DNA from 2 places in the uncultured Phascolarctobacterium sp. genome. Region 2 is predicted to be linked to the other one. Evidence: riboswitches for the same ligand, from Rfam matches in the RefSeq annotation. Region 2 holds a riboswitch; the other holds the start of a gene.

Region 1 (4,936 bases), on a different contig from region 2:
AATATTTTTTTATGAACGGCAATACTGCGGGGCCGAACAGCCGGCGCGATATGAAACGCAGCAGCTGCGGCAGGTGATCACAGCTGACAGTAAGACTTCGCGGACGATCATGTGGCAGACGGCGGCGCCTGAAAGTGACGCCTGGGTGGAATACCGGCTGCAGGGCGGTCTGGATATTCAAAAAACAGCGGCGCATGGCAAAGAATTTGCAACTGACGCAGGCACTGTCTATCAGCAAAGCGTGACTTTGACAGGGCTGGAACCTGCGTCAGTATACGAATACAGGGCCGGCAGCGGCAAAGAATTTTCAGACTGGCATACATTGCAGACAGACGGCGGCGGTGCTTTTTCCGCTTTGATCTTCGGTGATTCGCAAAGCCTTGATTATAATGTCTGGCGGCAAACAGCGTCAGCTGCCTATGCTAACGACAAAGCGGCCGCCTTTTTCATCAACATGGGCGATCTGGTCGATAACGGCGAACAATACAGCCAGTGGCGCAGCTGGTTTCGCGGTGCGGCAGGACTGCTGCCGCAGATACCTGTAGCCCCCATCAGCGGCAACCACGAAAACTATTCGCTGCAATGGAAGCCCTACAAGGGTGACTTGTATCTAACTTTGTTCGACCTGCCGCTAAACGGGCCGGAAGGTCTGCAAAAACAGGCTTACAGCTATGATTACGGCGAGGTGCATTTTGCTGTTATCGATACGCAGCTGGAAGAATTAAAAGACTGGCAGCCTGATTTGGTTGCACGGCAGGTTAAATGGCTGGAAAACGATCTGGCAGCCAGCAACAAAAAATGGAAAGTAGTTTTAGTGCACCGCAGTCTGTTCCGTTATCAGGATGGTAAACCGAACGAACTGGGCGCGGCCCTGCTGCCGGTTTTGGACCGCAGTAATGTAGACGTAGTTTTTTCGGCACATATCCATACCTATGGACGTACGGCGCCCTTTAAAAACGGTAATGTAGCAGGACAGGGAACGGTCTATATTTCTTCTGGGCGCAGCGGTGACAAGACCTGGGCCGGTTCGCGGGCCAAACCGCAGGAAGTGGTTTTTGACAATGTGCTCGATCAGCCTAATTATATGAAACTTACTGCTGACAGTCACAAACTTACTGTTACCAGCCTGAAGCAGGACGGCAAGCTCATCGACACAATGACGCTGACAAAATGACAAGCTTCTGATTTTTTGATATAATAATACTATTAACAAATCAATGAATGGAGTGACATCATGGCTAAAGACAGTTCTTTTGACGTTGTCTCGCAGGTCGATATGCAGGAAATGGACAATGCGGTCAATCAAACGAAAAAGGAGATCGCCCAGCGTTATGATTTCCGCGGCAGTGATGCCAGTATCGAATTAGAAGAAAAATGCATCAAATTGGCAGCCGAAGACGAATACAAGCTCAACGCAATTATCGATATGCTGCGTGCCCGCATGGCCAAGCGCGATATCCCGCTGCGCTGCCTGGAGCTGGGCAAGGTAGAACCGGCTTCCAAAGGTACGGTACGCCAGACGCTGAATATCCTGCAGGGCATACCCAAAGAAAAAGCCAAAGCGATCGTGGCTGCTATCAAAGCTATGAAGCTGAAAGTAACTGCCCAGATGCAGGACGATCAGGTGCGCGTGAGCGGCGCCAAAAAAGACGAATTACAGGCAGTAATCCAAATGCTCAAAGCAGGCGACTTCGGTGTCGATCTGCAATTCATCAATATGCGCTGAACAGGTTTGTAAACGCTTCCTGCTTATGTAGGAAGCGTTTTTTAGTTTCTCGGCAATGTGACTTGTTAAGGTCTGATAGGTAGCAGATTTTTCAGCTGTAGGTGTTGCTTAAAAATCTGCAAAAAATATGTATACATGTATACATAGAAAAATTAAAAAAATAAAATTTTAAATTAAGGATATAAATAAGCCGCAAGGCCTGATGACAAGTAGTTGAACATCTTTCAGAAGACTTCGTTTGCAGCAGACAAACAAAACTTGATTAGGGGGGGACATGTGTTATAATTGACTCAACAAAATAAATAGCAGTAATTCTTAATCATAACGTCAGCGCTAAAGCAATAATTGCCTGAATGTCGATCCCGTCGGTAAAATGGTTGAGAATTTACAGTTTGTACTACGAGAGATGGTAAAGCTGGTTTGGTATCTTGTTTAAGATACTATCAGACAGTTTTATCGTTCTACGATAAAACTGCTTTTTTATTTTGTAGTAAAAATTATATATTGTTGGAATCAGGTACATTGTTGGTCTGTCAATAATGTTTAACAGGGAAGTCCGGTGTGAATCCGGCGCTGTCACGCAACTGTATTAGGGAGCTTCAGCATTGCAGTCCTTTCACTAAGGGATGCTGGAGTAATGATCTTGAGTCAGAGTGCTGACTGGTTCTATCTTTTGAACAGCCTGCGTAGACAGACTGGGAGAAAATTTTGCAGAGATATTTAAGTTTGGCGTTTTGCCAGACAAATATTTCTGCGGACGCTATGATTATGCGCTGAAACCAGCAGCGCGGAAATTTTAGTATTTTCGACCAGAAAAGCGGAGCAGGCTGTTTGGTAAAAACAAACGCTGCACTTTCACCGTAGGGACTGGTTGAAAATGCAGCGTTATTTTTTAACAAAGAGTGGGAGGATGGATTTGTATGAGGAAAGAAAGAAGAGGACTGCGGCAAGCAGCCATAACGGCTGGTATTTTAACTGCTATGGGCGTTTGCACATTAGGGGGGGACGTGAGACCTCTGTGGGCGGCAGAAGCAACTGAAAACGCAGTGGAACCAGCAGTGACGCAGGATGTCCAAGCTGCGGCAGATGAAACTGAAAACGATGGTATGTCTTTTGATCTGGAGGGCGTAACTGTTGAGGCGAAGCGGCCTGATTGGGAAGCTAAGCTATCACCTGGTACGGTAACGGTTATTCGCCCCGATGACTACAAAGGCGAGCAGAAAGACCTGCCGGACTTTTTAAAAATGGTTCCCGGCGTACATGTACGCGAGGTAAACGGTAAAGGTCAGTATACAACAGTCAGCGTACGTGGTTCTACTGCGGCGCAGGTCGGTGTTTTTGTCGACGGCGTGCTGTTTAATCTGGGCGGCGACGCGGCGGCAGATATTTCTACTATTCCTGTACATAATGTAGAACGGATCGAGGTCTACCGCGGTTACATACCGGCGCGCTTTGGCGGTACCTTTATGGGCGGCGTTATCAATATCGTTACCAAACGGCCTACTAAAGCTAACGTGCAGGCCAGCTTCGGCAAAAGCTCCTTTGGCGGCTACAAGGGTAATTTACAAATCGATGCTCCATTGGGTGGCGGCGCTTTGATGGTCGGTATCAACCGTGACCAAAGTGACGGCGATTTTAAATATAAAAATTTTGCTAATGATGCAAGATATCAACAGGAATTGAAAAGATTAAATACAGCAATATATGGTGATCCTAATAACGCAACTATTGGCGGAAGAATGGGTATATTATATGTCAATAAAGTTATTGAGGAATATACAGATGGAGGATCAGGTGGGGCAATAAAAAATTATCTTTCTATGGATCAGTGCATGGATATCTTGAATAGTGACCTATCTGAAATGAGAGACAAACTTAATCATATTAGAGACGACCTGTATGAATATTGTCCTGATGAGTATAAGAGTACGTGGAATGATGATTTTCAGACAAGTGTTGCTAATAAATTTGAGCGAGTTGTGGCATATAAGGATGTAGTTAAAACATATGAAAGCCCTGAACGCTGGCGTAAGGCTAATGATTATAAAAATACAGATGTTATCGTAAAATGGCAGGATGACCACTGGCTGGCCAAAGCTACCTGGAAACAGATCAAACGGCATTTGCCGTTTCCCTATAATAGTAATTATGCCAGCCTGGCAGGTATAGATACAGATGGGCCCACTCACGACTTAGTTGGCGGAGGAATTCCGGGATCTAATTTTTTTGAAAGCCCGCTTAATATCTATGTGCACCGTAATCAAAAACTGACGGCAAAGGAAGCCTTGCTGGGGCGGCGCGATACGGTTGGCAATTTAGAGTGGGGCTGGAGCTTAAATTATTTGAAGCAGAATAAAGATTATTATGTTGATAACTGGCAATGGATAGAAAAAAATTCCGGAGCGATGTTAAATTCATATGCTGCCAATAGCCTGTGGAGCAAGTATGACAGCCGCCGCCTGGGGGGGAAGATAGACGGCAGCTATAAAGCCGGCGATCGGCATCTGATCGAATTTCTGGTAGACGCCTCTAAAGAAAAAATGGATATTGACGGCTGGCGGATGCATGATTTTGAAAATTCCAGCGAAGATACCCGCGGCAGATGGCGTAACTACTATGAGCAGGAGATCATTAATGCGCAGATTCAGGATACGATTACATTAAATAAAAAAGGTGATTTTTATCTGACGCCCAGCGTTCGTTATAATCGTTCTAAGATTTTAGGGCGCAGCGACCGTTATGACGAAAAGAATGATCCGCAAAATGTAAAATGGTTCCATCAACAGGATGAGCAAACTGATGATAAAGTGACCTGGCAGCTGGCGTTGAAAAAGCAGTTTAACGACCACTTTACGCTGCGGGCGACAGGCGGTACTTACTACCGGCTGCTCAATATGTACGAGATCGCTGGTGACGGCGCCGGAATTTGGCCTATGCCGAACGTAGGCGGCACTGACAGCGTGTTCCCTATGCCGGAAGAAGGCAAACAGTGGGATGTAAGTGCTATTTGGGACGGCAAGGCATTGGGAGCCGACACGGCTAAATTCCAGCTGACTTATTTTGGCCGTGATTCTGAAAACCTACTGCAGTTGATGAGTCGGAATTTCTTCTTTTTCTACACTAACGCTGCCAAAGCAAAAGTCAATGGCTTGGAAATACAGGCAGACATGTCTTGGCAGAAATGGGATGTTAATTTACAAGCGACCTATA
Region 2 (4,936 bases):
GCAGAATTACCTGTAACATTAATCGTGCTGTCTTCAGTAAATTTATAACTGCCGTCTGCCTGAATGATTCCCGCTTCGGCATATTCAGTATCAGTTGCCGCATTGCCGGTAATCGCGGAAGTAAACTCTGTTTTACTTATCGGTGGTGTCGGTTTAGTACCGCCGTCAGTATTAGTACCCTTCCCTGTCGAAGCATCAAATACTATCTCGCCTACTGTTGCCGCCACACTTGAAGAAGTCAGACCATCGGCGATCTGTACTTTGCCAGCCAGATTGGTTTCGCCTTCTGTAAACGCTCTATAGGTCAGCTTACCAGCCAACGCGTTTAACACCTTGGCGACCATATCGCTATCACTCATAGTTATACCGCTGTTATCGGTCGAAAGAACGATTCCAGAACCTGCAGACGCATTTTGGATCGTGATATCACCGGCCGTATAATAGCCAGTCTGCGTGCCGTCGTTGGTGTGCTCATATACAACTACCGTATGTCCGCTATAATTATCTATAGCAATCTTAGCTGTATCATTTTGCAGTATATAGCCGGCATTAGCCGCATCATTACCGCCGCTTAAATTATAGACATGGGAAACTCCATCATATTTTCCATAATGGTCAATGCTTGGATCAGGCATATTCTGAACCTGTAAACCATTGGTCTTTGATAAAGATTCATGATTCCACTGCGCACCATTCTGCAGGAACAAATTGATCTCGCCGGCCTGCTTAGAACCGCTGTTGTCAACAACACCGGTCCAAGATGATTTATCGGTCGTCAGTGCCAGATTGATCCGTCCATTCTGATAAAAATAAGGCTCACCACTACCGTTATCATCCTTCATCACAATGATATTGCCCTTGACATTGACGTCATTAGTTCCAGCTTGATCACCGTTCATATTAACATTGATCGTACCGCCATAATTAGCCAAAGCATAATACGTTTCATCAGAACTTTCCGGTGTTTCGATATTGACAGTTCCACCATTTAAATTAATAGTTGCAACATCATAATCATCTATTCCCGATTGAGAATAATATGGATCAACTTTAACAGCCGAACCCGCAACAGCTAAATCAACATTTCCATTAATATCAATAATACTGCCGCCGGCCATTTGCAAATCGATCCCGGCCGGCGCCCAACGGGCACCTTTATAATTCGGAGCGTCAGCGGAAGCACTGCCGCCAGGACCATAGCCACCATGAATATTTTCAGACGTAATACCCCAGGGATTTAGCGGATCGTCGCTGCGCATCGTCAAATCTCCGTTGATTGTCAGATGTGTAAATTCTCTACCTTCGCCTGCCCCCGCTCTTTGAACTGCAATGCCACTTGAAAAACACGACCCACCATGGGAAGTGATATCAACATCGCCATTGATAACAACGATATCACCATCATCAATATTGATACCAGCAGAAACAGAATTACCATAATCTCCACTGGACGCATTGATATATAATGTATTATCGTTCATATTAATAGTTACTTTATCCGCATCCGCACTGCCAAATAATCCTGCTGAAAGTCCAAGACCTGCTTCATTATCTACTGTAAAAGTTGTATTTTCATTAAAATCATATACAATGGTGCCATCATCGGCTTTAGTAACAGCAGCACTTTTCAACCATTGATTGTCATTGATAGTGCCTGTCATTCCCTGCTTATATTCGGCAGCAAAAACACTGGGGACATATAACCCGGCCAGCAACCCGGCAGTTACAGCCACAGCCAGCTTGCTATGCCAACTGCGGGATTTAATTTTTTTACTCCACGATTCTTTCAAACTAAACAACTCCTTCTTTCAATTTTCATCACTTGACCTATAATAAATAATTCAGCCTTTACACACCTCCCAAAAATAAAATGCCTATTCTTCATTTAATTTAGAAGAATAGGCATCCACTATTCAGAATAATTGGATACACTAAAATATAGCTTATATACTTAATATATAAGTTTCTAAATTAAATGTATCCAACTCGTACATCGCAAGTTATAGGATTTTCGAAATAGGTGGCGCCCTGGCTCAGTTCATAACGGTATCATTCCTCTGCGAAAGGACTGCAATGATACCGTTCCCCTTACAGTTGCGGGACAGCTCCGGACTCTAACCGGATTCCCCACTCAGTCTGAAGATACTCTATTTCACCATATTAAATTTTAAGATAACGTCAGCACAAAGTTTTCATACCAAACTTCTTCACGTTTATAACTTTATGCCAAGAAAAATATCATCTCACTAATTTTTGAAGACAAATAATAATTAATTCCAGATATTTTTACTTATTATAACGCAAGTCCCCCCCGAGTCAAGTTTTGTCTTCGAGGAAAGCACGACATTTTTGAGTAACCCGTTCTTAAGATAAAATAAACAGCTGACAGGAACTTAAAAGTTCCTGTCAGCTGTTTATTTTACTGATATTTACTTTAAAATATTTATTGACATCTTGGGCAAATGAAATAATATTTACTATCATTGTTTATGAAAAATTACAATCACAATTATGACGGCAAGCTATATTTAGACAAGTATAGCTTCACAAGACACCCAGACTTATATTTTTATAACTTGTCGGTCAATACTCTTAACATGGCCGCCTGCCTGCGCCCGCGGCGAACAGATGCGAGTCGAACCACATATAATCCTTCACTGCAGCAGCCAGTCCAAAACATTCAGCTGCCTGATGCCATTATGTGATACTGCCGGCACAAAATCCATTGTCAGCAAATATTTAGGATTATGATCTTTAATATCTTCCAGTGGCTTCAGCTCACGTTGCAGCGTCTTTTCATCCAGAACGCTGTACGCTACCTGATAATATTCTTCACCCAAAGCGCTTACTGCAACAAAATCCACTTCAGCATTGTTTACTTTGCCGACGTACACCTGATATCCACGCCGTAACAGCTCCAGATAAACTATATTTTCTAAAATATGTCCCAGATCATTTTTTATTTCCAAGTAAATAATATCGCAAACAGATGTCCGCGATATAATATTTAGCGCCGGTGGTCAGGTATTGTCTGCCTTTGACGTCATATCTGCCGGCTTTATAAATAATAAAGCTTTCTCGCAGCGCGCTGATGTATGTTTCTACTGTTGCCACTGATATTTTACGTCCGGCCGAGGTCAGTGTATTAGCAATTTTAGTTGTAGTAGACAGGTTACCCATATTATCAAAAAGATACTCGATCACACTTTCCAGCATTGCCGGATCGGCGATCCTGGTTCTTGTCAGGATATCTTTGACTAAAATACTGTTATAAAGTCCTTCCAGATAAGTCAAAATCTCTTCGCCCCCTGGCAAAAACAGAGTATATGGAAATGAGCTGTTTTGCAGATAGTTATTGTATTTAATGATCAGATCTGTTCTGTCTGGCAGCGCCGACAGATATTCCCTGAAAGAAAACGGTAGCATTTTAATTTCGATATAACGTCCCGACAGTAATGTTGCCAAGCCAATCAGCATCGCTGGTTCCTTTAAAATCCACATACATTCCTGTCATAATCTGCAGCAAATGTACCAGGAATATACACATACCTGACATCGAACCTGCCGTCACTGCTACAGCAAGCTTTCTATGCCAACTGCGTTTTCCAAAAAAACTTTTACCCATGTAAACACCCTCCATTTTCATTCTCGCTTAATATGAATTCAGGCCTTCATCCGCTAATAAGATTATTCGATTACTGACCACTTTCACGCTTCAACAAATACTTACGATAAATGTTAAACTTCCATAATTTCTCCTTCCTATCATTTGTATACTTTAAAATCCACTATATTGTAGAAAAAACAGGAAACTAGAGCCTTTCGATCGCTCTATCCATTTACACATTACCAGCTTTTTCAAATTCATCGCAGCAAATTTAAGCTTAACCTATTTCGTTACTTGTGTTAAGCCTCGGTAAAGAGTATATCTCATGCCGTGCTTCTCTTTCGCATCCGCAAATACTCTTTCTATTTTCTCTTGTCGTACTTTGTAAAGTTCCGAATATTTCTTTGTCTGTCTAATATCTTCTGCAAGCTCTATATACTCGCTCCAAATATTTTTATATTTCTATCTGTTATTGTCCACCTAAACAGAAAAAGAGCTTTCGGGAAAAAACTCGAAAGCTCTGAACCTTTGATAGTGCGGAGTAGGTGGGATTCGAACCCACGAACGAGCTCCCCCGTCTAACGATTTAGCAAGTATATCAATAATTTTATCGCTTATTCATCGCTTAAATGAAATTCAAATAGATATATTTATGATAAATATTCAAAAATTTCCTCTATTAATAATTTCAAGTCATACTCAAAAACCTAGTATTTAAGCCATATTCCAAGGAGTAATGCGATAAACATAATAATCCATCAAATCTTCCCAAGCCGCGTGTCGCGAGTTCGAGCCTCGTCACCCGCTCCATAAAAAAGTACCGTCAAAGCCCTTGAAAATTAGGCTTTGACGGTTTTTTTGTTTGAAAATTAATTTTTCAGTGTGCCATAATTTAATAATTACTGGAAAATCAAAAAATATATTGCTTCACAAATATTCCGGATAAACTAATTTTGAAATATGGTCTACAGCATCTACAAAATACTGCGTACTAGAACTCATATAGCGGTCTTCTGCTACTAAAACAGCTTTACTTTTTACAGCTTTTATTTGTTGTAACGCTGGATCTTCTAAAATTTCTTTGATCATATTGTTATCCTTACTTGATACAGAACAAATAATTACATCTGGATCTAATTTTATTATTTGCTCCTTTGACAGATGTTCACCTCTTTGCAAATTCAGTAATCCTGCTCCGTTTACAGCATTTGCCTCTTTACAAATATTATCAAAGGATCCATGTTTCCTTCCAAAAGCTCCATTAACAGAATACCCTATAACAATTTTAGGTTTATCAATCTTTTTTAAGCGGCTTCTAACAGATTGTAT

What was found. Region 2 has a riboswitch for cobalamin ahead of Q4G98_RS04665 (hypothetical protein). Riboswitches for the same ligand answer to the same signal wherever they lie in the genome.
Region 1: another riboswitch for cobalamin. It lies ahead of Q4G98_RS10325 (TonB-dependent receptor plug domain-containing protein); the one in region 2 lies ahead of Q4G98_RS04665 (hypothetical protein).

Annotation. Positions count from the first base shown of each region.
Region 1 is NZ_CATWDQ010000016.1:32,233-37,168, forward strand. Features, by position in the region: gene Q4G98_RS10315 (metallophosphoesterase family protein) at 1-1,174, shown strand, start outside; gene Q4G98_RS10320 (YajQ family cyclic di-GMP-binding protein) at 1,235-1,726, shown strand; cobalamin riboswitch at 2,225-2,405, shown strand; gene Q4G98_RS10325 (TonB-dependent receptor plug domain-containing protein) at 2,833-4,936, shown strand, end outside.
Region 2 is NZ_CATWDQ010000004.1:1,462-6,397, forward strand. Features, by position in the region: partial or broken gene Q4G98_RS04665 (hypothetical protein) at 1-1,790, opposite strand, end outside; cobalamin riboswitch at 2,001-2,167, opposite strand; partial or broken gene Q4G98_RS12370 (ATP-binding protein) at 2,655-3,465, opposite strand; gene Q4G98_RS04680 (hypothetical protein) at 3,428-3,625, opposite strand; partial or broken gene Q4G98_RS04685 (transposase) at 3,893-4,060, opposite strand; gene Q4G98_RS04690 (ABC transporter substrate-binding protein) at 4,535-4,936, opposite strand, start outside.